3 regions of the Variovorax sp. AC103 genome follow, and region 3 is predicted to be linked to each of the others. Evidence: predicted binding sites of a transcription regulator. Region 3 holds the regulator's gene; each other region holds the start of a gene.
What was found. The regulator sigma-54, encoded in region 3, starts transcription at its own class of promoters, with help from an activator protein. The targets are predictions, from matches to a motif close to TGGCANGNAANCTGCTTT.

Region 1 (9,996 bases), on a different contig from region 3:
CCAGGCCGACGCGAAAGCCGTCGTTGATGGGGTTGAACGCAAGGCTGATGCTGCTCTTCACCATCGCCATGCGGGTGCGATAGAAGGTATACCAGACCGCGAAATTGCGCCTTTCGTCGGCGCCTGCCGCACCCGTGCCCGAGCTGGCGGTGACCAGCTTGCGGCGCCACAGGCCGCCCGTGGTGTTGGCCGTGACATTCGACTGCGTCAGGTTGACGCCGGCGAAGCGCACGCTTTCCATGTCGGTGCAGGGCGCCGCGTCGTAGCGCAGTGACTGGGTGCCTTCGTACGTGTAGTAGTACGCGGCCTGCGCCGGGTCTTCGGCGTCGTTCGCAACCTGAAGCTGGCGCGTGTTGCGGTCGTAGGCCCTGAAGCTGGTCGCCAGGTTGGTGCTGGTGGTGGCGGCCGAATAGAAGTCGTAGCGCGCGGCCCCGAAATCGACGTTGGTCGGCGGGTTCACCAAGTAGTAGCCGTCAGCGCCGCGCGGCACCTCGTAGACCTTGGCCGGGTCGTAGTACAGCGCATTGCACTGCGCGCTGCGATAGCCGATGGGCATTTCGTAGCTTGGGTTGCCGCCGGGAAACTCCAGCTCGTCAGGCATGTGCGTGAACGCCATGGACCGCGAGGTGTCCATCAGCAGCATGACATTGGGCTTGGGCACGGCCTGACCCGTTCCGGCAACAGGCACGGTGGACAGTTGCGTCTGCGCTGCCTGCACGTCGGTCGTCGACGCCCCGTTCCCCCACAGGAGCACGCCGGCAATGGCCGACGCGACAACCGCAAAACCCTTGGAGCGATTCATTTCCCCGGCCCTCATAGCATGATTATTTGTGTGTAGCTGACAGCGCCTCGCACTCCGTCCACGCGCGCCGTGATGCGGTAGTAGGGCGACTTGGGTCGCGAGAATCCCCCCCCGACACCGCCACCGGTGCCCAACCCTGCCGTGGATTGCGGGATGACGCACTTCTGGCTCGCATCAGTCGGCGGCCCCGGCGTGGCGCAAAGCCGGTGGATCACGTAGCGCACGCGATTGCCCGTGCCGTCGTTTGCCGTCACTTCCTTGGCGGTCGACCAGTCGAACGTCATCGGGTCGAAGGTTTCGTTCCAGGTCGCGAAATACGCCGCGGCGGGAACGTCGGCATTGAGCACGTTGGGGTTCGTGCGCTGGTCGTAGACCCACTTGAACCCCGACTCGGTGCCCAGGTCGGCTATCGAGGTGGCGTTCTGCTTGAAGCCCACGTTGCCGGCCACCTCCACGCCAGTGCCGGTGCTGCGGAACATCAGCAGGCCGGTGACCGTCATGACGACCAGCACGACCAGCGCAATGATCAGCACGATGCCGTGCTGCGCCTTCGCGCGCGGTCGCCCCTGTGCACAGGTTCTTCTCATGGCGCAGTTCCCCAGATCATGTTGCGCAACGGCACGACCGTGTCGTACACCCGGTACCGGTAATTGCGCCAGTTGTTGGCTGCGGTATCGCCGTCGATGCCAGAGGCACCCGAATCGGCGGTGTTGTCGACGTTCCTCATGGCGAAAGAGATCGAGCCATTGGCCCACTTCGGCGCCGACGCGGTCACCGGCACGGACGGACTCGTCTCCGTGTTCGGCCGCTCGAAAAGCCGGCTGCGAATCAGCAGGCCGAAGCGCACGGCGAGCAGGCGGCTGTAGTCGGCGGAACCGGGCAACGCGTCATACCACTCGTTGGCAGCGATGATGCCGTCGCCGGAGGCGTCGTAACCGTACTGCGCCTTGAGCGTGACGACGTCCGTGACCACGTCGGATACATCCGTAGGGTTCTCGGTCAGGCTGTTGTAGCGCTGAAGCGACTGGCGTGTCGGGCTGACCTTCCAGACCGTGAGGGCCGGTGCCAGCCCCAGGTTGAACGCGTAACCCGTGCCGATGTTGGTTTCGGTGCCGGTCGCGCTGTTCATCACAGCCGTCTTGTTCACCCCCTGGTTCGTGGTGTACGTATAGGCCGCCTTGTGCTCGACGGCGTTCAGGTCGCTCAGCGACATTCCGGTGAGCTCGACCAGATAGCATTTCAATGCGCCCGAGCTGGTGCTGGTCAGGATTGTCTTGTCGCCGGCAAGAAATCCCTCGCGCGACTTCAGCGTATTGCTCTCGGCGGTCGACGACATGATCGGCTGGCGAGAGACGAAAAACGCCGAGTTTCCGTAGAGCACGTGGATCTCGTCAGGCTTGTCGTCCTCCTTGATGATCTGCACCGGAACAAGGTCGAAGCTGATGTCCTGGGTCGCGAGGCTCGTGTTGATCGCGTTCACCCTGCACCCCATCACGCCGCTGTTGGCCTCGTCTGGATCGCCACCGGCCAGGCCGATGCCGAAGCCTGCCTGCCGAAGGTCACGGTCTAGCGCGAAGGCGCCCAGGGTGCCGCTGATCTGCGCGTCGTTGCCTGCGCCGACCGAGCGCTTGCGCGCGTCCCACAAGGTCTGCAGCTGCACGATGATGAGCACGCAGACCAGCCCGACAACAAGGCCGACCATCAGTTCGATCAATGACACGCCGCTTTGCCGGCGCGCGGAGCCGCCCAAGAAATGCGAACGAGGATGCATGTCGTCTTTGCGCACGGTACTTTTCTCAGTTGATCAGGGTGGCAAAAACATGGCGGCGCTTGACCGGATTCGACGGCACTTTCCAGCACACCGTGATGGTCAGCTTGTTGTGGCCGTCGGCGGTCGTATCCACGCGGATCTGCTGCATGAACGAGTCGGAGCCTGGCAAGCCGCCGTGGGCCGCATCCTGCACGGCCGCAGCCCACGAAGTCACCACGGCGCTGGTCGCAGCACCGCCGGAGAAGTTGCAGTCATCACCGGTGGCCTGGTGCTGGAAGGTGGCAAGCGCGGTCTGCACCGACGTGGCGCGCGCCGCGCTGTCCACGCCGGCCCGGCTCACGCTGATCCACGCCTCCTGGCCGATCTGGCTCGCCCATTGCGCGGCCAAGGTGCGGTACTCGGCATCGGACTGCGTGGCAACGGCCTGCGCGCTGAGGCCCACCATGCCGACGATGCCCAGCATGAACAGCAGGATGGCGACCACGGCCTCGATGAGGAACATGCCGCGTTGGCGCAACGGGCCGCGCCTCATGCGCGGACGCATTGGTATCCGGTTCGAACGCAGCTTCAGCATTTGCGTGTTTCCCCCGCGCCTGTGGCAGCCGGATCGCACATGCGTACCTGGCCGCCGGCGCTTGCCATCACCCGCAGGCAACGTGCAGGGCCGCCGGCGTCCGCGCAAGTGGCGCCCTGCTGTCCGAAGTTCACGACGGCACCCGCGCCGACCAAGGCGCCCGCCGCATTGAAGCGGATGCTGGAAGCGCCGGTCGTACTGATGACGACCGACGTTCCCTGCCCGGAGCGCCCTCCGCCCTCTGCGCCAGCCTTGCCCTCGATAAAGACATGCGGATCGTCAGCGGTCTCGGGTGTCTGGCGTACCAGCCAGTTGGGGCCGCTGGTGGTCAGCGCCGAGGTTTCCACATTGGCGGGCACCGGAGAAGCGGTGGTCAGGACCAGTTCCACCGGAACGTTTCGGCGAATCGCCTCGGCGCGCGCTTGCTGCAACGAGGCAGAAAAGGCCTCCGCGGTCGCGAGGGTCTTCATGTTCTCGGCGTACTGGCGCATCGAAGGCACCGCCATCGCCGCCATCACCGCGAAGATGACCAGCGTGACCATCAGCTCGATGAGCGAGAAGCCGCTCTCACGAGCGGAGTTCAGCATGTGCCGCCCTTGCTCGTGATCCAGCAAAGATCCGTGGGAGCCCCAGTCCAACCGGCGTCGAGGGTCGCAGTGCCTTTGGCTCCAGTTTCTTTCAGGGTATACACAAAGCCTGCTGTGCTCGTGCCGGTTTTACCAGTTGCAGTGATCGTGTATGTGGTGGCGGTCGGAGTGCCACAGTCAAAGTCGAACCCTTTCGTACTGGCTGGCTTCGTTGCAACAGTGCCTGAATCGCAAGCCCCTGCAAAAGTACGGTTGTCTTGAAAGAACTGCTCCATCCGCGGGCGCATGCCAGCCAGCAGCCCAAGCGCCTCGGAGACCCGCGCACGACGCACATAGTCCGAATACTGCGGAAGCGCAATCGCAGCCAGGATGCCGATGATCGCGACAACGATCATGACTTCGACAAGCGTGAAGCCGGCGCGGCGATGGCGGTTTTTGTAGATGGTCATGAACAAGGCCCAAAGCACCCACAGGGGGCGACAGACACAAATGTGTATCTTTGTGGCCTAGCTTACGCTTCTTTACCTTCTGTAAAGAAGCCGCTTATCTGGAGATAAACGCCGCTCGTCATACCCAAGGCGACGCTGGACAGTGCTCAAAGGGCGGAAGAATCGACCGGTTTGCCTTGGAGCCAATGTTCGTACTGACGTGGAAACGCAACGCTGAAACGTTGCGCTTCCGCCCGCGCCTCGTCGTGCATGCCCATCAGTTCGGCGCTTTCTATCAGCTTCACGATCACACGAGGTTCGGGCGAAAAGTGCACAAGTCGTCGAGCCAGCGCATGGATTTCCGTCGCGTTGGAGGCGGTCACCGTGGTCAGGGTGAGCCTGGCAAAGTCGACCTGATTCGCAAACAGCCACGAGCCTTGCGCTGCTTCGAGGGGATGCTCCTCGTACTGAGGCAACCGCTCGTCCCGAGGCAGATAGATCTGGCTGATGCGGATGTAGTCCCAGCTTGCATAGCCGACGGTGGCGATCAACACCGCCGCAGCTACCGACGAAAAGGCCTGAAGCCTGGGCCGGGGTCGATCTCGATCTGCTACCGCTCGCTTGGCGGGCCAGAGTACGCCGAGGCAAAGACCGAACACCATCTGGAACGGCCCGTACCACAACGGATATTCGAGCAGGCTGTGCAGGACGATCACGCCCAGCAGCCCCCAGGCCATGACGCGGAACGGATCGCGCTCGCGCCACGGCTGCGCGGTGATGACGAACCAGATGAAGCCACCACACACGAGCACCGCCGCCGGAATGCCGAGCTCGACCGCAAGGTGCAGGGGCAGGTTGTGGGCGTTGTCGAGGATCTCGACGAAGCGCGCTCCCGGGTACAGCGTGCTGTGCATGTAGTGCGCGAAGCTCAGTTCGCCCCAGCCCCATCCCCGCCACGGACGCTCCGCGATGAGCGTCAGCACGTTGTGCCAGAGAATCAGCCGGCTGTGGCTGACCGGTGCCCCTTCGCTCAGGCGCTGCGCCATGCTCTCGGTTCCACTGCCGACGAGTTGCGGCAGGACCCAAGCGGCTGCGAAATACAGGGGAATCAGGGACAGGAGAGCCAGCGGGGCGGGCAAGCAGGGCAACGCCTCCGGCCGGGCCTCCCCCCGGGCCTCCCCCCTGCGGCGCGGGTCACGTCTCTCACGACGCGCCATCCAGGCTGCGGTGCCAACGATCAGCAGAAACTCCAGCAGGCCCGTTCGCGACGTGGACGCTGCGGCGGCCAGCACCAGCAAGACGACCGCTACAAGCCACGCGAGGCGCTTGAAGGAGGCCCCATTTTTTCGCGTCGCGTGAAGCCAGAGCGCCGCAATCAAGGCCATGCTGATCAGGCTGGCGAACTGGTTGCGTTGGCGCAGGTTGCCGAAAGCCTGTCCGACTGCCGGCGAGGTCGTCCAGGGCTCAAGATGTTCTGCCAACCCGTAGTATTGGAGCAGGCCGAGCACAGTGCTGATGAGTCCGGCGCCTAGTAAGCCATGTGCGATGACCGCGTGCCATCGAGCACCACGATGGACAAAGCTCGCGCCAACGTAGACAGTCATGACGGTGACCATGACGACGATTGCTGCGGGGATGCGAGCGCTGAGGCCGAGCCGGGAGTCGGGAGAAGCGGCGACAAGGAGCGCAATTACGGTAAGCCAAGCTACGGCCCAAGGGCTCACGAGACCGAACCTTGCCTTCGCCAAGACCAGCAAAGGCGCTACGCAGAGCCACGACGCCAACTGCTGCCAAACGTTGACCGAAGGGCCTGCAGCTACAGGAAAGATGAAAGGTAACGCGATCAGCGCGCTACATAAAGCTGGTGCGCCAACTGGATCGGGCAAATTCTCTGTGACGAAGCAAGATGACGGCGCCAACTTCATTGGACTGATTCTGCCCTCGATGCTATTGGTGTTTAACGCGATGTGCGTCGAGCGTCGACGTAGTTGCGATATCGGGCAGAGAGGTAGCCACACCAAACCCCAGAAAACGCGATGGGCGAAAAATACGTCGCCATATTCGCGTTTTGGTTTACCAAAGATACGTGGCTCTTCAACTCGATTAGCCAACTTTTGTCAATAAACGCTGGAATAGATTTAGTCTAACCTTTTCAGATTCACAACTTATTGAATACTTTTTTTGCCATGGCATCAATGATTAGGAACACTGAAACAAAAAGCCGCCCGAAGGCGGCTGATCGCAGAACCGATGTGAAATTTACGACGAGGCTGCAGCTACGCCCGGGCATTCCTTCGGAGCCAGCTTCGCTGCCACAGTCGATGCGCAAGTCCAAGCGCCGGTGGTCCCAGAAGCGCCTTGCGTGTCGGCTGCACGAGTCCAAGTAATTGAAAGGCCGTTGACTTGAGCATTGCCCTTCAACGTGCAAGCGATAGTGCCACCCGAGTTTGCGGGAGATGTCGTGCCTTGAAAGCCGGTGATCGCGATAGCCGAGCAGCGCGCTGTCGATGCTTGAATACCCAAATCCGTCACTGCGGTGGGAGGCGTGCCGGAAGCGATGCGATCTTCCACATTCACTTTGGCGGGAGTAATTTCTGCGAGGCCACCAGCGACTTGGGACTTCGCAACATAGTCCTGATACGCCGGCAGAGCCACAGCAGCCAAGATGCCGATGATCGCCACAACGATCATCAATTCGATAAGGGTAAAGCCGGCCTGTGCGCGGCGGGCGAGAGTGCGATGGTTCATGAACTAACTCCAGGTTGGTTGGTTGAGCCCGGGAACCTGCCCGGAGCGCAGTACCTTCCGCAGCATCTGTGCCAAGCGGCTTTCAATCGTTTACAGATTGAAAGTAGTGCATTTGTTCACACTTCAGTTACAGAGAGTGACACTTCTTGGCCGTGCTCGCAACAACAGGTGACAAATTTGTCACTCTCAACGACCCGCGAACTCAAAACGTCAGCACCCCATCCGCCTTCAGCCAGCGAATGTCCCGCTGCGCCAGCCCCGCCACCTGCCGGGCCGCCAGCCCTTCGATCTGGCTCATGATTTCCTCGGTCTCCGCGGGCTTGGTGTGCGTGATGTAGATCGGGTACTGCTTGCCCGGATCGATCTGCGCCAGCTCATCGGCCAGCACCGACGGCGACAGGTGCAGGCTGCGCTCGGCCAGCGCCTGCTCGCGGCTGCTGAAGGCCGTCTCTATCACCAGCATCGCCACGTCCAGCGCGTTCACGCGCTTCCAGAAGGGCGCGTTGCGCTCGGTGTCGCCGGTGAAAACCCAGTGAGCGCCTCCTTCGGCGCGCCGTACGGCGAATCCGCAGGCCGGCACGGTGTGCACGGCTGGCAGCACCTCGATGCGCTTGGGCACGCGGCTGCCCAGGTGCAGCGACTGCCCCACCGCGATGTCGTGAAAGCTCACGAAGGGCGCGTCCTGGCTCGGAATGCTCTCGAAGTCCGGCCAGATGACGTTGTTGAACACATGCGTGCGCAGTGCCTCGATGGTGGCCCTCAGCGCATGCACCCGCAGCGGCTGCGCGCGGCGGCTGCCGACGGCGTCGAGCATCAGGGGCAGCGCGGCAATGTGGTCGAGGTGGCTGTGGGTGAGCACCACGTCGTCGATGGCGGCCATTTCATCGAGCGTGAGGTCTCCGACCCCCGTGCCCGCATCGACGAGCAGGTCGGTGTCGACCAGAAACGAGGTGGTGCGGCAGCCTTTGGCGATGGCGCCCGAGCAACCCAGCACACGAACCTGCATTGTGAGAGACCCCTTGTGTGTGTCTGCCGTCATTTGGTTTCGAACCGGGTTGCGCCGTCCCAGTTCGGGTCTTGCGGACGCAACGCCATCGAGGCTAAACGCTGGGCGTAGAGCTGGTAAAGGACTTTTTTGGCATCCTCGGCGAGCAAGGGGGCGAGCAGGCTTCGGCCCAGGGCCCAGTCCTGGCGCCGGTAGGCGGCGAGCACGTCGCTCCAGCGCTCGAGCATGCGGCGGGCGTGCTCTACGGACTCGGGGGTGCGTGCGACCAGCGGCGTGAACACGGCCACCGCCTGGGCCTTGCCCTTGACGCGCACGCTGTCGAGCTCCTGCCAGAGATGGCCCGGCGCCATGGCCCGGGTCGCGCTGCTGGCGACAATTTCGACGCCGTAGTGCCCGCTCAGGCCCTCGAGCCGGGACGCAAGGTTGACCGCGTCGCCCACCACGGTGTAGCTGCGGCGCTCGGTGGAGCCCATGTCGCCCACGCTCATCACGCCGCTGTTGATGCCGATGCCCACGCTGATCTCCGGCCGGCCGCTGTCGCGGTGGATGCGGTTGATGTCGCGCACGGCGTCGCCCATGTCCAGGGCGGCCTGCACGGCGAGCGTGGCGTGGTCGGGCGTGTCGATGGGCGCGCCCCAGAAGGCCATGACGCAGTCGCCCATGTACTTGTCGACGGTGCCGCGGTGCGCGCTGATGACGTCGGTGAGCCGGCTGAACACAGTGTTGAGAAAGGCCTGCAGCTCGGCCGGCGCCATCTGCTCCGACAGGCGGGTGAAGTCGCGCATGTCGCAGAACAGCACGGTCATGGGCTTGCTCTCGGCGCGCATGCTGTAGCGGTCGGGGTGCGCCATCATTTCGTTGACCAGTTGCGGCGGCACATAGGTGCCGAAGAGCCGCGCCAGCCCCCGCCGGGCGCGCGATTCGACGAAGTAGCCCCAGCTCATGTTGAGCACGAACGCCAGCGCCGTCATGGCCAGCGCCGACGCCAGCGGCAGGACGAGCCCGTGGCCCACGTAAAGCCAGAGGTTGAGGCCGACCAGCGCGGCGACGGTGCCGGCGGCCAGCAGCACGGCGCGCGACGCCGACAGCAGCGACAGCCCGAAGGCCAGCACGAGCCCGGCCGCCAGGACCAACAGCACCTCGTAGCCCGGCGCGTAGTCCGGCACGCTCAGCAGGCGGTGATCGAGCAGGCCGGAGACGACGTTGGCATGCACCTCGACGCCCGGAAACGCTGCGTCCACGGGGGTGGCGCGCAGGTCCTGAAGGCCCGGCGCGGTGGCGCCGAGCAGCACGATCTTGTCTTTCAGCTCGCCCGGTGCGAGCTTGCCTTCCAGCACCTCGGCGGCGGGTACGTAGCGAAACGATCCGCCGTTCGCGCCGCCGGGTCCGCGAAACGGCACTTGCATGCTGGCGCCCTGGTCGACCGGAATGCGCAACGGGCCCAGCCGCAGCGACGCGAGCCGGGGCAACCCCGCGCCGGCGCCCGACGCGAAGGCCGGCAGCACCGCCGGCGAGCCGTTGGCAAGCCGGTAGACCGCGAGCCCCAGCGATTCGTAGTACCCAGGCTGCGCCTGGTCGCCTTCGTAGCGGGCGAGCAGCGGCACGCTGCGGATCGCGCCGTCGCCGTTGGCGCCGACCAGCATGTTGAGAAAGCCGGCGGCCGGCGCGGCCTGGGCCAGCGCAGGCAGGCTGGCGCCGAACCCGTTCCAGGTCGTGCCGTAGGTGCCGCCCGCGGGAAAGGCGCCGGCCGGCAGCAGCGGCGTGGCGGGCAACTGGCCCTCGGCGCGGGGCGGCTGCGTGCGGTTGAAGTAGTAGCCGAGCGCCACCCGCTGGCCTTTCAGGGCTCCGGCAAAGGTGGCATCGTGGTCCAGCGAGGGCGCCAGCCGCTCGACCTCCGACGCCAGGCCGGGCATGCCCTGCAACGGCCCGTTCGCCATTTCGCGCAGCCGTTCGAGGCCGGAGCTGCGGTCGGGTTCGAGAAACATCACGTCGAAGCCGAGCACGGCGGCCTGCTGGCGGGTCAGCAGCTCGGTGGTGAGGCGGGCCATCTTGTCGCGCGGCCAGGGCCACTGACCCTGGC
Region 2 (9,996 bases), on a different contig from region 3:
TCCAGAAGCGCGCGCGGAATGCGATGGAGCCCGCCAGGCCGACCAGGATCATCGGCGCGGCCTGGAACAGCACGGCGCGAAAGTTCTGCCCGTCGAAGAAGGTCTGCGTGACGAACTCGTTGGCCAGCTCGTCGGCCGGCACGCCGGCGGCCACCAGGATCGCGGCGGAAATTGCGAAACCGACGAACAGCGCGGCCGCGAGGATCAGCGCCTGCCAGCGCCACGCCATGTGCTGGCGGATCTCGAGCGCGTAGCGGCGGCGCGCGAGCGGCTGCATGGCGCGCGGCGCTTCATGAGCGAGAGGAGCGAGAGCAGCGGTGTGGGGGGGCTTGGGTGTGTGTGCCATGTCGGCCGTGAGGGATGCTTCAGCCATGGTCGACCATCGCCTGTCCGATGGCCTGGCGGTCGGCCGGTTGCGCGAATTCACCGGCAATGCGACCGCGTGTCATCACGCCCACGCGGTCGGCCAGCTGCAGCACTTCGTCGAGGTCTTCGCTGATGAGCAGCACCGCGGCGCCGCCGTCGCGCGCGGCCCGCAGCCGCGCGTGCACCTCTGCGCTCGCACGCACGTCGAGGCCCCGGCTCGGGCTGTGCGCGAGCACCAGCGTGGGCGACTTGCCGAACTCGCGCGCCAGCACCAGCTTCTGCGCATTGCCGCCCGAGAGCAGCGCGGCCTTCTGCGCGACCGAGCGCACGCCCTGCACGTCGAACGCGCGCACGGCTTCCTGTGTGTCGCTCTGGATGCGGCCCCGGCGCAGGCGCCACACGGGCCCGTAGCGCCCGGTGTGCACGCGGCCGATGGCGTAGTTCTCGGCCACCGACAGGCCGCCCGCGAGCGCGAGCCCGTAGCGGTCGGCCGGAATGGCGGCAATGCCGATGCCGCGGCGCGCCGAGGCCGCCAGGGTCTTCAGGTCGCCATGGCCCGCGAGGTCGATCTCGCCTTCGGTGGCCTCGCCCGGCAGGCCCATGATCGCGCCCGCCAGCTCGCCCTGCCCGTTGCCGCCTACACCGGCCAGGCCGTAGATTTCGCCGGCGTGCAGCTCGAGGTCGACCCCGTCGAGCACGCGCCGGCCTTCGGGCGAGGCCGGCGTGCGCAGCCCGCGCACCGACAGCCGCACCGGCCCGCGCGCGGCGGCCGAGGCTTGGAAGCCTTGCGCGGCGATCGATTCGCCCACGGTGAGCTTCACCAGTTCGACGACCGATGTCTCGGCGGGCTGCAGCGTGGCCACCGTGCGGCCGCTGCGCATCACCGTCACGCGGTCGGCGTAGGTCTTGACGTCGGCCATCTTGTGCGTGACCAGCACCACCGCGGCACCGGCACGCGCCAGGCCCTGAACCGTCTGCAGCAGGCGTGCGGCCTCCTGGTCGGTGAGCACGGCGGTGGGCTCGTCGAGGATCAGGATGCGCGCGCCCGCGAGCAGCACCTTGAGGATCTCGACGCGTTGTTGTTCGGCAATGGACAGGGCGTCGACCCGCTTCGACGGATCGATGTCGAAGCCCAGCTCCGATGCCTTGTTGCGGATGTCGCGTGCCATCTCGCGCAGGCGTTCGCCGTGGCTCTGGAACTCGGCCGGCGGCGGTGCGGTGAGCAGGATGTTCTGCGCCACCGTGAACGGACGCACCAGCTTGAAGTGCTGGTGGACCATGCCGATGCGGTGCCGTGCCGCATCGCGCGGCCCGGTGAAGCGCACCGCGTTGTCGTCCACCAGCAGCTGCCCGGCCTCGGGCGCGTAGAGCCCGGCCGCGATGTTCATCAGCGAGGACTTGCCCGCGCCGTTCTCGCCGAGCAGGGCGTGCACCTCGCCCCAGCGGGCGGCGAAGTGTGCGTCGGTCAGCGCCGCAAAGCCGTCGAAGGACTTGCGGATGCCGGTGAGTTCGAGCGCGTTGGGCATGGGCGTCTTCGGTCCTGGCTGGCTTACTTCTGCGTGACCACGCCCTTGACGAACCAGTCCATCTTCCACAGGTCGGCGTCGGACAGCACGGCACCCTTGGCCACGCGCTCCTTGCCGTCGCGGTCGGCGAGCGGGCCGGCATAGACCTGCTTGCCCTTCATGATCGCGTCGCGCTCGGCGGTGATAGCCGCGGCCTTGTCCTTGGGAACGGCGGGGCCGAAGCCCGCGATGTCGGTGCCGCCGTCCTTCATCTCGATGAAGGCGCCGTAGGGGGCGGGCTTCCATCCGCCGGCCATCACCTTCTTCAGCTCCGGCGTCAGGAACTTGTCCCACACCCACACCGACGAGCACAGCGTGGCCTTGGGTGCGAACTGGCGCAGGTCGCGGTGGTGGCCGGTGCCGTACACGCCGCGCTCCTGCGCGACGATCTGCGGCGTGGGGCTGTCCACGTGCTGGCCGATCACGTCGGCGCCCTGGTCGATGAGCGCGGCGGCGGCGGCGCGTTCCTTCAACGGGTCGTTCCACGCGCCGGTGTAGATCACGTTGACGGTGGCGTTCGGGTTCATCTTCTGCGCGCCGAGCGCGAAGGCGTTGATGGTCCAGTTCACCACGCCGAAGGGGTTGGCCGCGACGAAGCCGAGCTTGCCGGTCTTCGAGGCCGCGCCCGCGGCCATGCCGCAGAGGTACTGGCTCTCGTAGGTGCGGCCGTAGAACGATTCGAGGTTGGTGCCGTTGGTGGTGCCCGAGCCGTTGAGGAAGGCCACGTCGGGGTACTTGGCGGCGAGGTCCTTGAAGCTGTCGGAATAACCGAAGGCCGTGCCGATCACGATGTTGGCGCCGCGCTGAATGAATTTTTCTGCCGCAGGCTTGATGGCCGAGGCGTCCTCGGGCACGTTCTCGACGAACTGGATCTTCTGGCCGATCTCCTTTTCGATCTTCACGCGGGCTTCGTCGAAGGCCTGCGTCCAGCCGCCGTCGTTCTTCGGGCCGAAGTAGAGCATGGCGATCTTCGGCTTGTCCTTCAGCGTGAAGCCGTCGGCGGCCGCGGCGGGCAACGTCGTGAACAACGCGCCGCCGGCTGCGAGGCTCAGGGCCAGGCCGAGGGTGGTGCCGTGGGAGGGAGTGCGCAGCATGGAGCAACCTTTCGTGAGGAGCATGGGAGGAGACGGGGAAGAAAGAGAAGAAAGCCGCGTGCCGCTACATCATGAAATTGATGCGGAACACGTTGCCCTCGGGGTCGAGCAGCACCGACTGGTACCAGTTGTAGTAAGTGACGTACGGCGCCTTGACGAGCGTGGCGCCGGCCTCCAGCGCCACGGGCACCATGCGGTCCACGTCGGCCTGGCTGTCGACGTCGATGTTCAGCAGGAACTTCACGCCGCGCGTGTCGGAGAACTCGGCCAGGTGCAGCAGCTCGTAGGCGTCGAGCGCGTTGAAGCCCAGGCTCGACTTGCCGGTGTCCAGCCCGCGAAAGATCGGCGAGCGGATCGCCTCGATTTCGGGGAAGCCGAACACGCGCTGGTAGAAGCCGCTGAGCGCGACCACGTCCTTGGCGAAGACGTTGACGTAGGAGAGGTGCGCCATGTGCGTGGGGCCCCGGTCAGGCGGTGGCCTTGGTGCCGCCGAACGTCGTCTGCTTGACGAACTTCGAGGTCAGGTGATCGCCGGAGGAAATGGGCGCGTACTTGGCGCTCTCGCCGGGCGCCAGGCAGCTCGGCAGGCACTCCACCATCGCGTCGTAGTTGGGCTGGTGAAAGAACACCAGCGACTGGCGGCGGTTGGTGCTCGCCACCTCGAACGGCGGGTTGATCACGCGGTGCAGCGTGGACACCCACTGGTCGTTGGTCCACTGCATCATGAGGTCGGCGATGTTCACCACCAGGCCGCCCTCGACCTGCGGCACGTCGACCCACTGGCCGGCCTTGTTGAACACCTGCAGGCCCTTGTCGTCGGGCAGCACGATCGTCAGGCTGCCGTAGTCGCTGTGCGCACCCGCGCGCAACTGGCCGGGCAGCGGCTGCTCGCGCTGCGGCGGATAGCTCAGCACGCGGAACATGCTGATGTGCTCGTCGATCTTGTCGTCGAAGAAGGTCTCCGGCAGCGACAGGCCGAGCGCGAAGATGCGCATCAGCGAGCGAGACAGATCGCTCATGGCGTCGAAGTAGCCTTCGTAGGCTTCGCGGAAACCGTCGATGGGCGGCCAGCTGTTGGGCTCGAAGTGCGGGCCTGCGGCGGGGCCGCGGTGGTAGTCGTCGTTCGGCACGTTCGAAGGGCCGATGGAGAACGACTCCTTCAGGTCGCCGGGCGCCGCCTCTTCCAGGCTGTACGACAGGCCTTCCTCGCCCACCGCGCTGTAGCCGCGCACCGCGTCTTCGCGCGGCCGGTCGACCTTGCGCTTCTCGGCGAGCGGCATGTCGAAGAAGGTGCGCGAGAGCGACGACACGCTGGAGATCAACGCCGGCGGAATGCCGTGGTTGGTGATGACGAGGAAGCCGATGCTGCGGCAGGCTTCGTCGACTTTCTTCGCGACCTCGGCCTTGCCTTCGGCGGTGCCGGCGAAGTAAGGCGCGAGATCGATGATGGGGACGGACAGCAGGGTCATGGCGGGTTCCTCTTGCTTGGCATGCCTTTCGCCATGCAACGTCTGTGCCAGTTGGACCAAATGGACAAATCGCAATCGCCGCGTCAGCATGGTGCGTGGCAAGGCCCTTGCGTCAGCCTGTGAAGGCCGTCGTGGCGCACGGTGATGCACCGTGGCCTTACAGTGGTGCGCAGTACTGAACGAAACCGAAGACCGAGATAGAGAGAGCGAGGGAAGATGCCGAAGACCAAGGCGCTGGCTGCCAACACCAGCAAGGAAGCCAGCAAGGAAAGCCCGGCGCGCAAGCGTACGAAACCCGTGGTGCGCAGCGCGTCAGCGGTGAGCCGCAGGCTGCGCCAGATCGAGGACAAGCGCAGCGCCATTCTGGGTGCGGCACTGGGCCTGTTCTCGCGCTTCGGCCTGCACGGCACGTCGATCGACCAGGTGGCCGCGCGCGCCGATGTGTCCAAGAGCAACCTGCTCTATTACTTCGCGAACAAGGAAGAGCTCTACGTCAACGTGCTGCGCGACTTGCTGGCGCTGTGGCTCGAACCGCTGCGCGGCTTCAGCGCGGAGCAGGACCCGAGCCAGGCCATCGGCGACTACATCCGCCGCAAGCTCGTGATCTCGCGCGACCGGCCCGATGCGTCGCGCCTGTTCTGTCTTGAAATGATCCAGGGCGCGCCGCTGCTGCGCGACGAACTCGACCGCGAGCTGCGCACGCTGGTGGAGCGCAAGTCGGAGGTGATCGCGGCGTGGGTGGCCGCGGGCAAGCTGGCACCGGTGGATCCGCAGCACCTGATCTATGCGCTGTGGGCGATCACGCAGCACTACGCGGATTTCGGCGTGCAGGTGCAGGCGCTGTCGGGGCACACGCTCGACGACGAGGCGTTCTTCGAGAAGACGGTGGAGAACGTGCAGCGCATCATTCTTCAGGGCATCACGCCGCGGTGAGTGCCGCAAGGCGCTGGGTCTTGCTCCCTCTCCCCGAGGGGACATGGGACAACACGGAACGCGCATCGCGCGCGTGGGTTTTCCTTGCCAAGAGAAAAGTCAGTGCTGCGGCGGCACCGCGATCTCGTGATAGCGGCGGTCGAAGTAGATGAGCCCTTGCGCCGCACCGCCGATGGCGATGGCCACCGCCTCGCAGAACAGCACGTCGTGCGTGCCCGCGCTGGTCGCGTGCATCACGCGGCAGTCGAAGGACACGGCCGCGTCGTCGAGCATCGGCGAGCCCGTGGTGTTGCGGCTCCATCGGCCCGCCGCGAAGCGTTCGTCCATCGGCGTCTTGCCGCCGAACAGGGCCGACAGCGACTGGTGCCCCGCGGCCAGCACGTTCACGCACAGCACGCCGTTCGCCTTGAACGCCGGGTACACCGACGCCGAGCGGTTCAGGCACACCAGCAGCGTCGGCGGCTCGTCGGTCACGCTGCACACGGCCGATGCCGTGAAGCCCGCGCGGCCCGCGGGGCCGTCGGTGGTGATGATGTTCACCGCGGCGCCCAGGCGCGCCATCGCATTGCGATAGTCGGCCTTGGGCAGGCCCTGCGGCAGGCCGGCGGGGTTTGATGGAGCAGCGTGGGAGACCATGGCGTTCAACATTGCAGTGACTCCGTCAGGCCAGCACGCAGGCCGCGTCGAAAGGCAGGCGCGGCAGGCGAGCGAACACTTTCGACGCGTCGCCGTGGCCCAGGTTGATGAGGAAGTTGACGCTCCAGTCGGTGCCTTCGAAGAAGGCCGCCTCGACCTTCGCCTTATCGAAGCCCGACATCGGCCCGGCGTCCAGGCCCACCGCGCGTGCGGCCAGCAGCAGGTAGCCCGCCTGCAGGCTGGCATTGCGAAAGGCAGTCTCGTGCGCGGCCTCGGGGCTGCCGGTGAACCAGCTGCGCGCGTCGGCATGCGGGAACAGCGTGGGCAACCGGTCGTAGAACTTGCGGTCCCATGCGGCAATGACCGTGACGGGCGCGCTCATGGTCTTGTCGAGGTTGCCCTTGGAGAGCGCAGGCGCCAGGCGCGCCTTGCCTTCGGGCGTGCGCACGAACACGAAGCGCGCGGGCGAGCAGTTGGCCGAGGTCGGGCCGAGGCTCGCGAGCGCGTAGATCTGCTGCAGTTGCGCGTCGGTGACGGGTTCGTCGGTCCAGCCGTTGTGGCTGCGCGCGCCGGTGAACAGCAGCGACAGCGCGGCGTCGTCGAGTGTGGAGAGCGTGGCGGAGGTGGTCATGCGGAAACGGTGTGTGCTGTGTGTGCGGTGGGAGTGCTCGCCCGCGAAAGAAAGGCCAGCAGGGTGCTGTTGAATGCATCGGCCTCGGTCACGCTGTGCGCGTGGCCGCCGTGCGCCATGAGGTTGAGCGTGGCGTTCGGCAGGCCGTCGGCCAGGCGCAGCGAGCAGGTCCAGGGCACGAGCACGTCGTCCTTGGCGGCCGCCACCAGCGTGGGCGCGGCGATGTCGGCCAGGCGTGCGTCGATGTCGAAGGCGCGCAGCGCGGCGATGCGCGTGCGCATGGTGTGCTCGCCGGGGAAATGCGCGAAGGCGTGATCGACTTCGTCGGCCACGCGCTTGGCGTGCGCGGCGCACCACGCGGCGGGGTACAGGAAGATCGGTTGCGCTTCGACGTACACACGCGCACCGCATGCGCCCAGCAGTGCAAGGCGCGCATCGAAGCAACGCGCCGAGTGCGGGTTGGGCTTCGACCAGGCGTTGACGAGCACCAGGCTGGCGATGCGCGAGGGCGTGTCGAGCGCGAGCTGCAGGCCGACGAGGCCGCCCAGCGCATGGCCCGCGAAATGGCATTGCGCGGTGTTCGTGGCGTCGAGGATCTCGCGCACGTCGTTCGCCATGTCCGCGATGGCATACGCATCGGGCAGGGCGCCGGGGCTGCGGCCGGTGCCGCGCTGGTCGTACGCAATGACCCGATGCCCCGCGGCAATCAACGCGCCCAGTTGCGGCTGCCAGAACCCGGCCGAGCCACCGAGGCCCGACGACAGCAGCACGGTGGCCGCCGCGTCCGACGGCCCATGCACCTCGTAGTGCAGCGAAGTCATGCCGGTCATGCGGGTCATGTGCTTCAGGCCTTCTTGCCGACGTGCGCGATGGAGGCGATCTCGACCAGCGCATCGGGCTTCACCAGGCCGCACTGGATGCAGTAGCGCGCGGGCTTGGTACCGGGAAAGAACTCGGCATACACCGCGTTGATCTTGGCGTAGTCGGCCCAGTCCTTGAGCATGATCTGGTTGAAGGTCACGTCGTCCATCGTGCCGCCGGCCGCCTCGACCACGCCCTGGATGATGGTGAGCACATGCCGCGCCTGCGCGCTCGCGTCGCCCACATGGACCACGTTGTTGTCCTTGTCGAAGGGCAGCGTGCCCGACACGTAGAGCACGCCGTCGGCGAGCGTGCCGGGAACGTAGGGGGCAAGGGGCACACCGGTGCCGGGCGGGATGATGGCTTGCTTGGGCATGGGAAAAGTCCTTCGTGAAGAAATCAGGCGATGGCCGTTTCGGCCGGGGCGGTTGGTGCGGCAGCAGCAGGGGCGGGCGCGAAGGTGCGGCAGAACTGGTCCACCGTGGAGACCCATCCGAAGAAGGTCTCCACGTTGTAGACCGAGGCCTTCTGGATGGCGGCGCCGCCGAGCTCGTGCGTGGCGTCTTCCAGCATCACCGCGAAGTACTCGAGGTGGAAGGCATCGCGCAGCGTGGACTCCACGCACACGTTGGTCGCGATGCCGGTGAACACCAGGTGGCGGATGCCGCGCGCGCGCAGCGTGCTGTCGAGCGTGCTGTTGAAGAAGCCGCTGTAGCGCGTCTTGGGCACCACGATGTCGCCGGGTTGCGGCTTCATCTCTTCGATGAGTTCGTAGTCCCAGCCGCCCTTGGCGAGGAACTTGCCCTGCAGCTCGGGCCTGGCGCGCATGGTCTTCAACGCGTTCGACTTGTGCCAGTTCGGCGAGCCGGGGCCGCCGGCCTCCACATAGGCTGCGTCCCAGCCGTTCTGCAGGAACACGACCAGCATGCCGGCCGCGCGCGCCGCCGAAATGGCGCGCGCGATGTTGGCGATGGTGCCTTGCGCGCCGGAGATGTCGAAGCCGGCCGAGTCGACATAGCCGCCGATGGAGGCGTAGGCGTTCTGCATGTCGACGACGATCAGTGCCGAGTCGGTGGCGTGCAGCGCCATCGGCTCGGGGCGCGCGGGCAGCACCAGCGGTGCGGGCGCACCGGGCAGGCGCGGCGCGCCGACGGGCGTGGTCGAGGTGAGGGTGGTGTTCTTGGGTGCGGACGAGGTCATGCGCGTCTCCTCTTCAGGCTGCGAGGCGCTCGGGCTCGACCTGCGAAGGCACCGGGCTCTGCACGTGCGCGCGGCTCTTCATGAGCGGCTGGATGCGCTCGCCGAAGGCTTCGACGCCCTGCACGAAGTCGTCGAAGGTCAGCAGCACGCCTTCGGTGCCCGGCACCTCGGCCACTTCGTCGAGCATGCGCGCGACGCTGGCGTACGAGCCCACCAGCGTGCCCATGTTGATGTTCACGGCCGAGGTCGGGTCGGCCATCTGGCGCACGTTGGTGTCGGCGCCCGACTTGGTGTCGGCCGCGCCCTGCTGGCCCAGCCAGGCGATGGCCTCGTGGTCGGCGCCGGCCTTGTAGTGCTCCCACTTGGCGCGCGCGGCCTCGTCGGTCTCGTCGGCGATCACCATCATCAGCACGTAGGTGGTGACATGGCGGCCGGTCCTGGCGGTGGCCTCGATCAGCTTCTCGGCGGCGGGCGCGAAGGCCTTGGGCGTGTTCACGCCCTTGCCGAAGCAGAAGTTGTAGTCGGCGTACTTGGCCGAGAACTCCATGCCCGCGTCGCTCTGGCCGGCGCAGATCACCTTCATGTCGGCCTGCGGCTGCGGGCTCAGGCGGCAGTCGTCCATCTGGAAATGGTCGCCCTTGAAGTCGGACTGGCCCTTGCCCCACAGGTCGCGCAGCACCTGGATGTATTCGGAGAGGTAGGCGTAGCGCGTGCCGAAGAACTGGTCGCCGGGCCACATGCCCATTTGCGAGTACTCGGGGCGCTGCCAGCCGGTGACCAGGTTCAGGCCGAAGCGGCCGTTGGAGATGGAGTCGATGGTCGACGTCATGCGCGCCACGATGGCCGGCGGCATCACCAGCGAGGCGGCCGTGGCGTAGAGCTTGATCTTGCTGGTGACCGCCGCCAGGCCGGCCATGAGCGTGAAGGACTCGAGGTTGTGGTCCCAGAACTCGGTCTTGCCGCCGAAGCCGCGCAGCTTGATCATGGACAGCGCGAAGTCGACGCCGTAGCGCTCGGCCTTCAGCGTGATCTGCTTGTTGAGCTCGAAGCTGGGCTTGTACTGCGGGGCGTTTTCGGACAACAGCCAGCCGTTGTTGCCGATGGGAATGAAGATGCCGACGTTCATGGAAAGGCTCCTGTTGCGTGATTGCGCAACGCCTTGCATACGCCGTGCCAGTTGAATAAGTTGTTTGAAATCAATGGCTTGGAGAAATGGTGCGCCAATGTTTTGACCAAATGGT
Region 3 (9,996 bases):
TCGGAGCGCGCACGGCGCATCTGCTCGACCACGTTGTAACGCACGCTGTCGACGTCCAGCAGCGGCACGCCGCCGTAGGAAGCCGTCTTGCCGATCACGCGGTCGGGCGAATCGGCGTAGGCCTCGGCCAGGGTCCAGATCAGGTTGAGCTTGCCGGTGTTCAGGTCGTCCGCCATCGGGCTGTAGCCGAGCAGGTCGTTGGGCGCGGGGGGCGGCGGGGGTGGCGTGGTGTCGGGGCCGGTGGCGGCCTCGAAGCGGCGCTGCAGTTCGTCGCGCGGCACATCGGTGCGCACCACGGAGCCGATGGGCCGCACGTAGACGCTGTTCCAGTACTGGTCGAACAGGCTGCCCAGCCGCGGGATGAGCGCGCCGGTCACGAAGGTGTCCAGGTCGAGGAAGTTCTCGCCCGCGGTGCGCCGGAAGTACTGGTTGCCGATGTTGCGCCCGCCCGCCACCGCCATCGCGCCGTCGGCGATGAACAGCTTGTTGTGCATGCGGCGGTTCACGCGGCTGAAGTCGAACAGCGAGGCGGTGAAGCGCTTCAGGATGCTGCCGCGCCCGGCCGGGAACGGGTTGAACAGGCGCAGCTCGACGTTGGGCGTGGCGGCAAAGGCCAGCAGCAGCTCGTCCTCGCCCGAGGTGTAGAGGTCGTCCATCAGCAGGCGCACCCGCACACCGCGCAGCGCGGCGTCGCGCAGGGTGCGCAACAGGTAGCGGCCGGTCTCGTCGTTCTCGATCTGGTAGTACTGCACGTCGAGCGTGCGCTGGGCGCGGCGCGCCAGCTGGATGCGGGTATCGAAGGCGAAGTCGCCGCCGGGCATGAGGCGAAAGCCGCTCAGGTCGGGGTCGGGCTGGGCCCCCAGCGCGATCTTGCCCAGGGCGGTATCGGCCGACACGGCGATGGCCTTGACGGCGGGGCGCGGCGCCTCGTCGGGCAAGGTGGCGCAGCCGGCGAACAGCAGCACGGCCACCAAGGCGAAGAACCCGAGCCCCCGGCGCGACATCGGATGCGGGCGGCCAGGGCTCATGGTCGGCTTGCTACAGCGCCTTGCGCAGGTTGGCGGGCGCGATGCGCAGCGCCTCGCGGTACTTGGCCACGGTGCGGCGTGCGCACTCGATGCCCTGCTCTTTCAGCATCTCGGAAATCTGGCTGTCCGACAGCGGCTTCTTGATGCTTTCCGAGCTGACGAACTGCTTGATGAGCGCGCGCACCGCGGTGCTCGACGCATTGCCGCCGGTCTCGGTGCCCAGCGCCGAGCCGAAGAAGTACTTGAGCTCGACCGTGCCGAACGGCGTGGACATGTACTTGGCCGTGGTCACGCGCGAGATGGTCGACTCGTGCAGGCCCAGCTCGTCGGCAATCTCGCGCAGCACCAGCGGGCGCATCGCGAGCTCGCCGTGCACGAAGTAGCTCTTCTGGCGCTCGACGATGGCGTTGCTCACGCGCAGGATGGTGTCGAAGCGCTGCTGGATGTTCTTGATGAACCAGCGCGCCTCCTGCAGCCGCTGCGACAGCGCCTGGCTGCCCTCGCCCTTGTGCGCCTTGAGAGCGCCCGCGTAGATGTCGTGCACGCGCAGGCGCGGCATGACCTCCGGATTCAGCATGACGCGGAACTTGATGTTGGTGCCGCGGCCGGTCTTGGTGACGATCACGTCCGGCACCACGATGTTGCGCTCCACGTCCACGAAGCGCCGGCCCGGCTTGGGCTCCAGCCGCGCAATGATCTGCAGCGCCAGGCGCACCAGCTCTTCGCTGGTGCGGGTGAGCGTGGCCAGGCGCTTGAAGTCGCGACGCGCCAAGAGTTCCATCGACTGCTTGCACACGGCCATGGCGGTCTTGCGGACCAGCTGCTCCTGCTCGGTCTCGTCCGGGCGGGCCAGCGCGCGCAGCTGGATGCCCAGGCATTCGCCCAGGTCGCGCGCGCCCACGCCCACGGGCTCCAGGCTTTGCAGCAGGCCGAGCGCCACCTGGAAGTGGTGCACGAGGTCGTCGAACTGGTCGTTGTCGTCGCCAGCCAGGCCCGAGGCCAGCGCGGGCAGCGAGTCTTCGAGGTAGCCGTCGTCGTTGAGCGACTCGATCAGGAAGCGCAGCGCGGCGCTGTCGTTCTCGTTCAGGCGCAGGCTCAGCGCCTGGCGGTGCAGGAACGACTGCAGCGACTCCTGGCTGCGCGCGAGCTCGGTGGCGTCGGCGCGCTCATCGTCGCCCAGGTTGTTCTGGCGCGCGGGGGCGTCGCTGCCCCACTCGCTGTCGTCGGGCGCGGCCATGTCGACGGTGCCGTCGCCTTCCCAGTCGGGCTCGCGCTCGGTGATTTCCGTGGCCGGGCCGTCGGAGTCGGCGGTGCTGGTGGTCGTCTCAGTGGACGAAGCAGAGGTGCTGGCCGCCGGCGGCGCGAAGTCGCTTTCACCTTCGATGCCGTCGCCTCCATCGCCGCCGCCGTCATCGCGCGGGACCGGCGCATCGGCCGCGTCGAGCCCGAATTCCTCGCGCGCCGCCTCTTCCGCGGTGCGTTCGAGGAACGGGTTCTCGTCCAGCATCTGCTCGACCTCCTGGCTCAGTTCGAGCGTGGAGAGCTGCAGCAGCCGGATCGACTGTTGCAGCTGCGGCGTCAATGCCAGGTGCTGCGAGACGCGAAGGGACAGCCCTTGCTTCATGGAGAGCCCACCCGCCCTTACATCCGGAAGTGCTCGCCAAGGTAGACGCGTCGTACCTCGGCGTTGTCGACGATCTCCGAAGGCGTGCCTTGTGCCAGCACATGCCCGTCGCTGATGATGAACGCGTGGTCGCAGATGCCCAGCGTCTCACGCACGTTGTGGTCGGTGATGAGCACGCCGATGCCGCGTTCCTTCAGGAAACTGATGATCCGCTGGATCTCGATCACCGCGATCGGGTCGATGCCGGCGAAGGGCTCGTCCAGCAGGATGAAGCGCGGCTGCGTGGCCAGCGCGCGTGCAATCTCCACGCGGCGGCGCTCGCCGCCCGACAGCGCGAGCGCGGGCGAATCGCGCAGGTGGTCGACCCGCAGGTCGGACAACAGTTCGGACAGGCGCTCCTCGATGTGCTGCCTGGACAGCGGCGCCATCTTGCCGTTGGCGTCGGGCTCGCTCTGCAGCTCCAGCACGGCGCGCACGTTTTCCTCGACGGTGAGCTTGCGGAAGATCGAGGCTTCCTGCGGCAGGTAGCTCAGGCCCATGCGGGCGCGCCGGTGGATCGGCATGTGCGCGATGGGCTCGCCGTCGATGGTGATCTGGCCCGCGTCGGCACGCACCAGCCCCACGATCATGTAGAACGAGGTGGTCTTGCCCGCGCCGTTGGGCCCGAGCAGCCCGACCACTTCGCCCTTCTGCACGTCGAGCGAGACGTCCTTCACCACCGTGCGGCTGCCATAGCTCTTCTTCAGGCCGCGCGCCACCAGGCGGCTGCCCGGCGCGCCGTTGGCGTCGTGCGTTCCAGCGGTTTCGATCACTTGCGGGTTTCTCCGTCGTCGAGCGTGGTGCTCTGGCGCAGGCCCTTGCCGGGCGCCGGGGTGGGTGCCGGCGGCGCAGCCTTCGCGCCCGCCGGGGCCGAGGCACCGGCGGCCGGCGCGGCCGCGGCCTTGGGGGTCAGGATGGTCCTCACGCGCCCGCCGGGGGTGGACGCGTTGACGGCGGTGTTCGCCGGCACGGTGGAACCGTTGACGGTGTAGGTGTCGTTGCTCTGGTCGTAGACGATCAGCGCGCCCTGGCTCTCGTCGTTCGGCGTGGCGCCCAGCAGGCGGCGCATGACGGCGTTGCGGATGAACTTGACGTTGTCGGCGCGGCTGTCGTACTCGATGACTTCGGACTCGCCCTCGATCCATTCGTCGGGCGCATTGCGCTTCTGCTTGTAGTAGGCGCGCTTGCCGGGCGCCGCCGTGACCACGCCGTACTGGTAGCCCTCGGCGTCCTGGCGCACGTCCATGCGCGCGCCGCGGATGATGATCGTGCCCTTCGTGACCAGCACGTTGCCGGTGAACACGCTGGTCTGTTTCAGGTCGTCGTAACGCATGGCGTCCGACTCGATGTTCATCGGCTTGGTGCGGTCGGCGGTTTCGGCCAGGGCGCCCGAGGCGAAGCCGGCCAGCAGCAGCGCGGCGGCAGCCAGGCGGCCGATGCAACGGAGGAAGGAGGGAGTGGTGGGGTAAGAATGCAATGTCATAGAGGCACGAAACTTGCTCGGCATTGTATGCGGCTGATTGCGCCAGCCCCGCACGCACAGATGAAAAAGCCCGCCGAAGCGGGCCAGGTATCCCTTGCAAAAAGGGGAGAAGGCAGCGGCAGTCAATGCGCGCAGCCCCGGGGGTCAGCCTTTTTTCGCTTCGCCGATCAGGTAGTTGACGACCTGCAGCACCTTGGTCATGTTACCGGCGGTCTCGCCATCCACATACCAGCGGCCGGCCACGGCCATCGCCGGCACGCCCGCCACCTTGTAGGCGTCGGTCATCTGCGAGGCGCGCTTGGCCTTGCTGGCCACGCTGAACGAGGTGAAGGTTTCCTTGAACTTGGCGCCGTCCAGGCCGTTGGCCGAAGCCCAGGCAATGATGTTGGCGTCGCCGTTCACGTTCTGGCGCTGGGCATGGATGGCGCTGAACACCTTCGGCTGGAATTCGTCGACCTTGCCCATGGCCTCGAGCGCGTAGTACAGGCGCTGCTTGGCTTCGACGTCGTTGCCCACGAACGGCACGGGAATGCGGCGGAAGGCGACTTCCTTCGGCAGCGTCTTGGCCCAGGCTTCGAGCGCCGGTTCGAAGTCGTTGCAATGCGGGCAGTTGTACGAGAAGAACTCGACCACTTCGATCTTGCCGGCCGGTGCGTCGACCGGTGCGCGCTTGTCGAGCACCAGGTACTCGGTGCCTGCCTTGGGCGCGCGCGCCTGGGCGTGGGCCGGATTGGCGGCCAGGGACAGCAGCCCGAGCGAAGTGGCGGCCAGCGAAAAGTCACGACGTTTCATTGAAAGGGTTCTCCAGTTGGTACGGCAGACTGAGCCGGCGCGCGGCGGGGAGTTCCCGCGCAGCCGGTGCGCCCGGGCGCGATCGGGTCGATGAATCGTGGCGGCAAACGCCGCGGCGCGAAGCTTAAGGGCTATTCGTGTCGGAGGCCGGGGTCAGCGCTGCACGCGCACCAGCGCCGACTCCATGCCGCCGCCGTCGAGCCGGTCCTTCAGGCGGTCGGCATCGTCCTTCTTGTTGAACGGGCCGGCGCGCACACGGTAGACGGTGCGGCCCGCCTGCTCACGCTCGGTGACCCGGGCCTCCACGCCCATCAGCGACAGCTTGGCGCGCTGCGCCTCGGCGTCGTCGGTGGTGCGGAAGGCGCCGGCCTGCACGAAGTACATGAACGGATCGGCGCCGGAGCTGCTGGCGGCGTTGCTGTTGGTGCTGCTGCTCGGCGCAGCCGACGCGGTGGTCACGCTGCCCGAGCGCGCGCGGGCGAGGTCGCCCAGCGGGTCGTTCGAAGCCGGCAGCGCGTTGGCCTCGGCCGGCACCGGCGCCGTGCGTGGTGGCTTGGGCGCCACCACCACGGGCACCGGCGGTGCGGTCGTGGGCGGCGGGGCGCCTGGGGCCACGGCGGCGGCCGGCTCGCCGGTGACCGGGTTGACCGGACCGGTGGCGACCGGCGCGGGCTTGGCTGCACCGGCCTTGCCGGCCAGCGGCGCATTCGGGTCCCAGTCGCGGTTCTTGCGGGCTTCGGCCTCGTCCTGTTCGGCGCCGCCCTTTTGCGTCTTGGTCACGAACGGGATCGGCACCTTGGTCACATAGACCGCGATGCCCAGCGCGACGCCAAGGCCGAGCACCAGCCCGATGATCAGGCCGATGACGATGTTGCCGCGTTGTCTGGTTGTCTTCTTCATGGTGAGGTTCACATCTTGCTCGGCGCACTGACGCCGAGAATCGCGAGGCCATTGTGCAGCACCTGCGCGGTCGCGGCGACCAGCGCCAGGCGGGCCAGCTTGACCTGCTCGTCGTCGACCAGGATGCGCTCGGCGTCGTAGTAGCTGTGGTAGCTGGCGGCCAGTTCGCGCAGGTAGAAAGTGACGTCGTGCGGTGCAAAGTCCTTGGCCGCGGCCGTCAGCATGGCCGGGTACCTGGCGAGCAGCAGCATCAGCGCCTGGGCCGCCGGGCTTTCCAGCGGCGTCAGGTCGACGCTCTTCAGCGTGGCGGTGTCACCGCCCCAGCCGGCCAGCACCGAGCAGATGCGCGCATGCGCGTACTGCACGTAGTACACCGGGTTGTCGTTGTTCTTGGTGACGGCCAGGTCGACGTCGAAGGTGTACTCGGTGTCGGGCTTGCGGCTGAGCAGGAAGAAGCGCACGGCGTCGGTGCTGGTCCACTCGATCAGGTCGCGCAGCGTGACGTAGCTGCCCGCGCGCTTGCTGATCTTGACCTCTTCGCCGCCCTTCATCACGCGCACCATGGTGTGCAGCACGTAGTCGGGGTAGCCCTCGGGAATGCCTTCGCCAGCCGCCTGCAGCCCGGCACGCACGCGCGCGATGGTGCCGTGGTGGTCGGTGCCCTGGATGTTGATGACCTTGTGGAAGCCGCGCTCCCACTTGGCGATGTGATAGGCGACGTCGGGCACGAAGTACGTGTACGTACCGTCCTGCTTCTTCATCACGCGGTCCTTGTCGTCGCCGTAATCGGTCGACCTGAGCCACAGCGCGCCGTCCTGCTCGTAGGTCTTGCCGGCGGCCACCAGCCTGGCCACGGCCGCCTCGACGCGACCGCTGGTGTACAGGCTGGACTCCAGGTAGTACTGGTCGAAGCGCACGCGGAAGGCCTGCAGGTCCAGGTCCTGTTCGCGGCGCAGGTAGGCCACGGCGAACTCGCGGATGGCGTCCAGGTCCTCGATGTCGCCGCTGCCGGTGACCTCGCGGTCTTCGGACTTGACGGTCTTCTTCGCCTTGAAGTCTTCGGCGATGTCGGCGATGTAGTCGCCGTTGTAGGCCGGGGCTTTTTCGCCGCTGGGCCATTCGGCGTCGCCCGGCTTGAAGCCGCGCGCGCGCAGCTGGGTGCTGTTGGCCAGCGTCTGGATCTGCACGCCGGCGTCGTTGTAGTAGTACTCGCGCCAGACGTTTTCGCCCTGCGAGGCGCGCAGGTTGCAGATGGCGTCGCCCAGCGCCGCCTGGCGGCCGTGGCCCACGTGCAGGGGGCCGGTCGGGTTGGCCGAGACGAACTCCACCAGCACCTTCTCGCCCGTGGCCGGCTGCCGGCCGAAGGCCTCGCCCGCGGACAGCACTTCGCGCACGATCTGCTGCTTGGCGGCCGTCTTGAGGCGGATGTTGAGAAAACCGGGGCCGGCGATCTCGATGGCCTCGACCCATTGGCCGAAAGCGGGGGTGGCGAGCAGCGCGGTGCTCAGACGCTCGGCCAGCTCGCGGGGCTTCTGGCCCAGCGGTTTGGCGAGCTGCATGGCGGCCGTGCTGGCGAAATCGCCATGGGCAGCCACCTTGGGCGACTCGAACGCGGCTTTGGAGCCAGCGCCGGGCGAGAGGGATTCGAGCGTGTTCGCGAGCGCCGCGAGCAGCTCCTGTTTGACCAATAGCATCCGGGAATTTTACCGGGGGCAAACCCGGACTCAGTTGACGATCGTCATCCGATTGTTGCCTTCGCTCGTTAGGGTGGTCGGCCCCGGGGCGGGGCAACCGTCACTCCACCCAACCTTGCAAGGACACATCCCACCATGAAAAAGCTCCTTTCCCTGGTCGCCTCCACCGTCGCGCTCGGCGCCTGCCTGTCGTTCAGCGCCTTTGCGCAGGACAAGGCCGCCGCGCCCGCGGCAGCACCCGCCGCCATGGCCGCCCCCGCCGCCGGCGGCAGCTGCGACGCCAAGGCCATCGACAAGAACGGCAAACCCCTGGCCGGCGCCGCCAAGGCCAGCTCCATCAAGAAGTGCGAGAAAGACACCAAGGCTGCCGCCGCTCCCGCCTGCGCCGCCAAGGCCATGGACAAGAACGGCAAGCCGCTGGCCGGCGCCGCCAAGAACAGCTTCGTCAAGAAGTGCGAAGCGGACGCAGCCAAGGGCTGAAACAGCGTTGCGCTGAAGTTGTCGCGCAGCAGGCCCGCCGAGTGCGGGCCTTTTTCATGCGCGAGGCGCGAAGCTACTTGCCGAAACCGCGCGCCAGGAACACGGCCACCAGCGGAATCAGCGCGATCAGGTGGGCCTGCACCATCACCAGCTTGCGCGTCTTCCTGATGTCTTCTTCGGCCGGCAGCTTGCCGGTGGCGCGCAGCGTCTTGCGCCAGCGGAAGTAGGTCAGCGTCGGAAAGATCGAGAGCACGCCGACGATGATGAAGAGCCCCAGCTTCACGTGCAGCAGCGGGTTGGTCCAGTACCAGGCCGTGCCCTTCACGCCCCACCAGGTGCGCGCGAGACCGGTGGCGAGCACCGCGATGGCGGCGATGCCGTAGACCATGTCGACCTTGGCGAGCCGCTCGACCACGGCCGCGTTGAGCCACTGCACGCGGCACAGGGCCGCTTCGCTCGAAATGAACACGACCATCGTGAGGATGGACAGCAGGTGCAGGTACGCGAGGATGGCTTCGAGGGTCATTCGATGGCTTTCTGCTCAATGCACTGGGTTTGCAATTGAGAACAGATTGTGCCGCCGCCAGGTTGCGCTACGCCCTGCCGCCCCAGAATTCCGGGTTGCCGTACTGCTCCTTGAGGAAATCAAGCCACAGCCGCACGCGCAGCGGCAGGTGCTTGGCGCCCGCGAACACCGCGTAGATGCCGTTGGGCGGCGCGGCGAACTCGTCGAGCAGCGGCACCAGCAGGCCGGCGTCGATCTCGGCCTCGACCTCCCAGGTGCTGCGCCAGGCAATGCCGTGGCCGGCCAGGCACCAGTCGTGCAGCACCTGGCCGTCGGAGCAGTCGAGCGGGCCGCTGGGGCGCAGGTGGATCAGCTCCTGCGCGCCGCCCTCGGTGGCAATGCGAAAAGCCCAGCCGCGCGTTTGCGAGGCGTCGCTCGACAGCGTGAGGCAGGCAAAGCGCGACAGCTCGCCGGGGTGCAACGGCCTGCCGTGGCGCCGCACGAACTCGGGCGTGGCCACGCAGCGGCGGCGGTTGTCGGCCAGCCGCACGCTCACCAATGAAGAGTCGGGCAGGTCGCCCACGCGCACCGCGCAGTCGAAGCTCTCGCCGGTGACGTCGACCACGCGGTCGCTCAGGTTCAGCGAAATGGTCACTTCCGGATGCAGCGCATGAAAGCGCGGCACCAGCGGCGCGACGTGGCGGCGGCCGAAGCCGGCCGGCGCCGTCACGCGCAAATGGCCGCTGGCCTTGACGCCCCCGGCGCTCACGCTGGCCTCGGCATTGGCGAACTCGGTGAGCAGCCGCTGGCAGTCTTCGAGAAAGGCGCTGCCCTCGTGCGTGAGCGTGATGCGCCGCGTGGTGCGCACCAGCAGCTTCACGCCCAGGCGCTCTTCCAGCGCGTCGAGCCGCCGCCCCATGATGGCCGGCGCCACGCCCTCGGCCTTGGCCGCGGCCGTGAGCCCGCCCCGGGTCGCGACCGAGACGAAGGATTCGAGCTGCTTGAGGCGGTCCATGGCGGCGGAACTATATCGCCCGCCGCCGGGCACGCACGGCTTGTTCCGGCCTATTCGGGACGAACGCCGGCCGCGCGCACCGCCGCGCCCCAGCGCGCGTGTTCCGACTTGACGTATTGCGCTGCCTGCTCCGGGCTGCCGCCGACGGGCGTGCTGCCTTCGGCCAGCAGCTGCGAGATGGTGGCCGGCTTGGCCAGCGCCTTATCGACGGCGGCGTTGAGCTTCTTCACGATGTCGGCGCTCGTGCCGGCCGGCACCACCAGCGCCTTCCAGTCCACGGCCTCGAAGCCCTTGTAGCTCTCGCCCACGGTCGGCACCTCGGGCATCACCGGCAGGCGCTTGGCCGAGGTGACGGCCAGCGCGCGCAGCTTGCCGCCCTTCACCATGGCCAGCGCTCCCTGCGGCGTGGCGAACATGTAGTCGGTCTGCCCGCCGA

Region 1: AC0IYU_RS03135 (pilin) is a predicted target of sigma-54. The motif match lies at 6,967-6,984, and genes of this name have one in related genera.
Region 2: AC0IYU_RS24565 (isopenicillin N synthase family dioxygenase) is a predicted target of sigma-54. The motif match lies at 4,527-4,544, and genes of this name have one in related genera.

The regions. Positions count from the first base shown of each region.
Region 1 covers NZ_CEEDFC010000002.1:101,067-111,062, forward strand. Annotated here, with positions in the region: gene AC0IYU_RS03100 (PilC/PilY family type IV pilus protein) at 1-802, opposite strand, end outside; gene AC0IYU_RS03105 (pilus assembly PilX family protein) at 814-1,389, opposite strand; gene AC0IYU_RS03110 (PilW family protein) at 1,386-2,588, opposite strand; gene AC0IYU_RS03115 (type IV pilus modification PilV family protein) at 2,599-3,105, opposite strand; gene AC0IYU_RS03120 (GspH/FimT family pseudopilin) at 3,141-3,734, opposite strand; gene AC0IYU_RS03125 (type IV pilin protein) at 3,728-4,183, opposite strand; gene AC0IYU_RS03130 (PglL family O-oligosaccharyltransferase) at 4,330-5,778, opposite strand; gene AC0IYU_RS03135 (pilin) at 6,422-6,910, opposite strand; gene AC0IYU_RS03140 (3',5'-cyclic-nucleotide phosphodiesterase) at 7,113-7,916, opposite strand; gene AC0IYU_RS03145 (CHASE2 domain-containing protein) at 7,946-9,996, opposite strand, start outside.
Region 2 covers NZ_CEEDFC010000019.1:44,944-54,939, forward strand. Annotated here, with positions in the region: gene AC0IYU_RS24545 (ABC transporter permease) at 1-277, opposite strand, end outside; gene AC0IYU_RS24550 (ABC transporter ATP-binding protein) at 366-1,892, opposite strand; gene AC0IYU_RS24555 (BMP family ABC transporter substrate-binding protein) at 1,916-3,025, opposite strand; gene AC0IYU_RS24560 (VOC family protein) at 3,090-3,476, opposite strand; gene AC0IYU_RS24565 (isopenicillin N synthase family dioxygenase) at 3,493-4,494, opposite strand; gene rutR (HTH-type transcriptional regulator RutR) at 4,711-5,427, shown strand; gene rutF (NADH-dependent FMN reductase RutF) at 5,527-6,075, opposite strand; gene AC0IYU_RS24580 (malonic semialdehyde reductase) at 6,089-6,694, opposite strand; gene rutD (pyrimidine utilization protein D) at 6,691-7,533, opposite strand; gene rutC (pyrimidine utilization protein C) at 7,539-7,931, opposite strand; gene rutB (pyrimidine utilization protein B) at 7,955-8,755, opposite strand; gene rutA (pyrimidine utilization protein A) at 8,769-9,881, opposite strand; gene AC0IYU_RS24605 (hypothetical protein) at 9,878-9,996, opposite strand, start outside.
Region 3 covers NZ_CEEDFC010000029.1:84,359-94,354, forward strand. Annotated here, with positions in the region: gene AC0IYU_RS31200 (phospholipase D family protein) at 1-1,028, opposite strand, end outside; gene rpoN (RNA polymerase factor sigma-54) at 1,039-2,652, opposite strand; gene lptB (LPS export ABC transporter ATP-binding protein) at 2,670-3,464, opposite strand; gene lptA (lipopolysaccharide transport periplasmic protein LptA) at 3,461-4,174, opposite strand; gene AC0IYU_RS31220 (thiol:disulfide interchange protein DsbA/DsbL) at 4,319-4,966, opposite strand; gene AC0IYU_RS31225 (SPOR domain-containing protein) at 5,120-5,866, opposite strand; gene argS (arginine--tRNA ligase) at 5,875-7,560, opposite strand; gene AC0IYU_RS31235 (hypothetical protein) at 7,696-8,040, shown strand; gene AC0IYU_RS31240 (DUF2214 family protein) at 8,114-8,566, opposite strand; gene AC0IYU_RS31245 (LysR family transcriptional regulator) at 8,634-9,560, opposite strand; gene AC0IYU_RS31250 (Bug family tripartite tricarboxylate transporter substrate binding protein) at 9,611-9,996, opposite strand, start outside.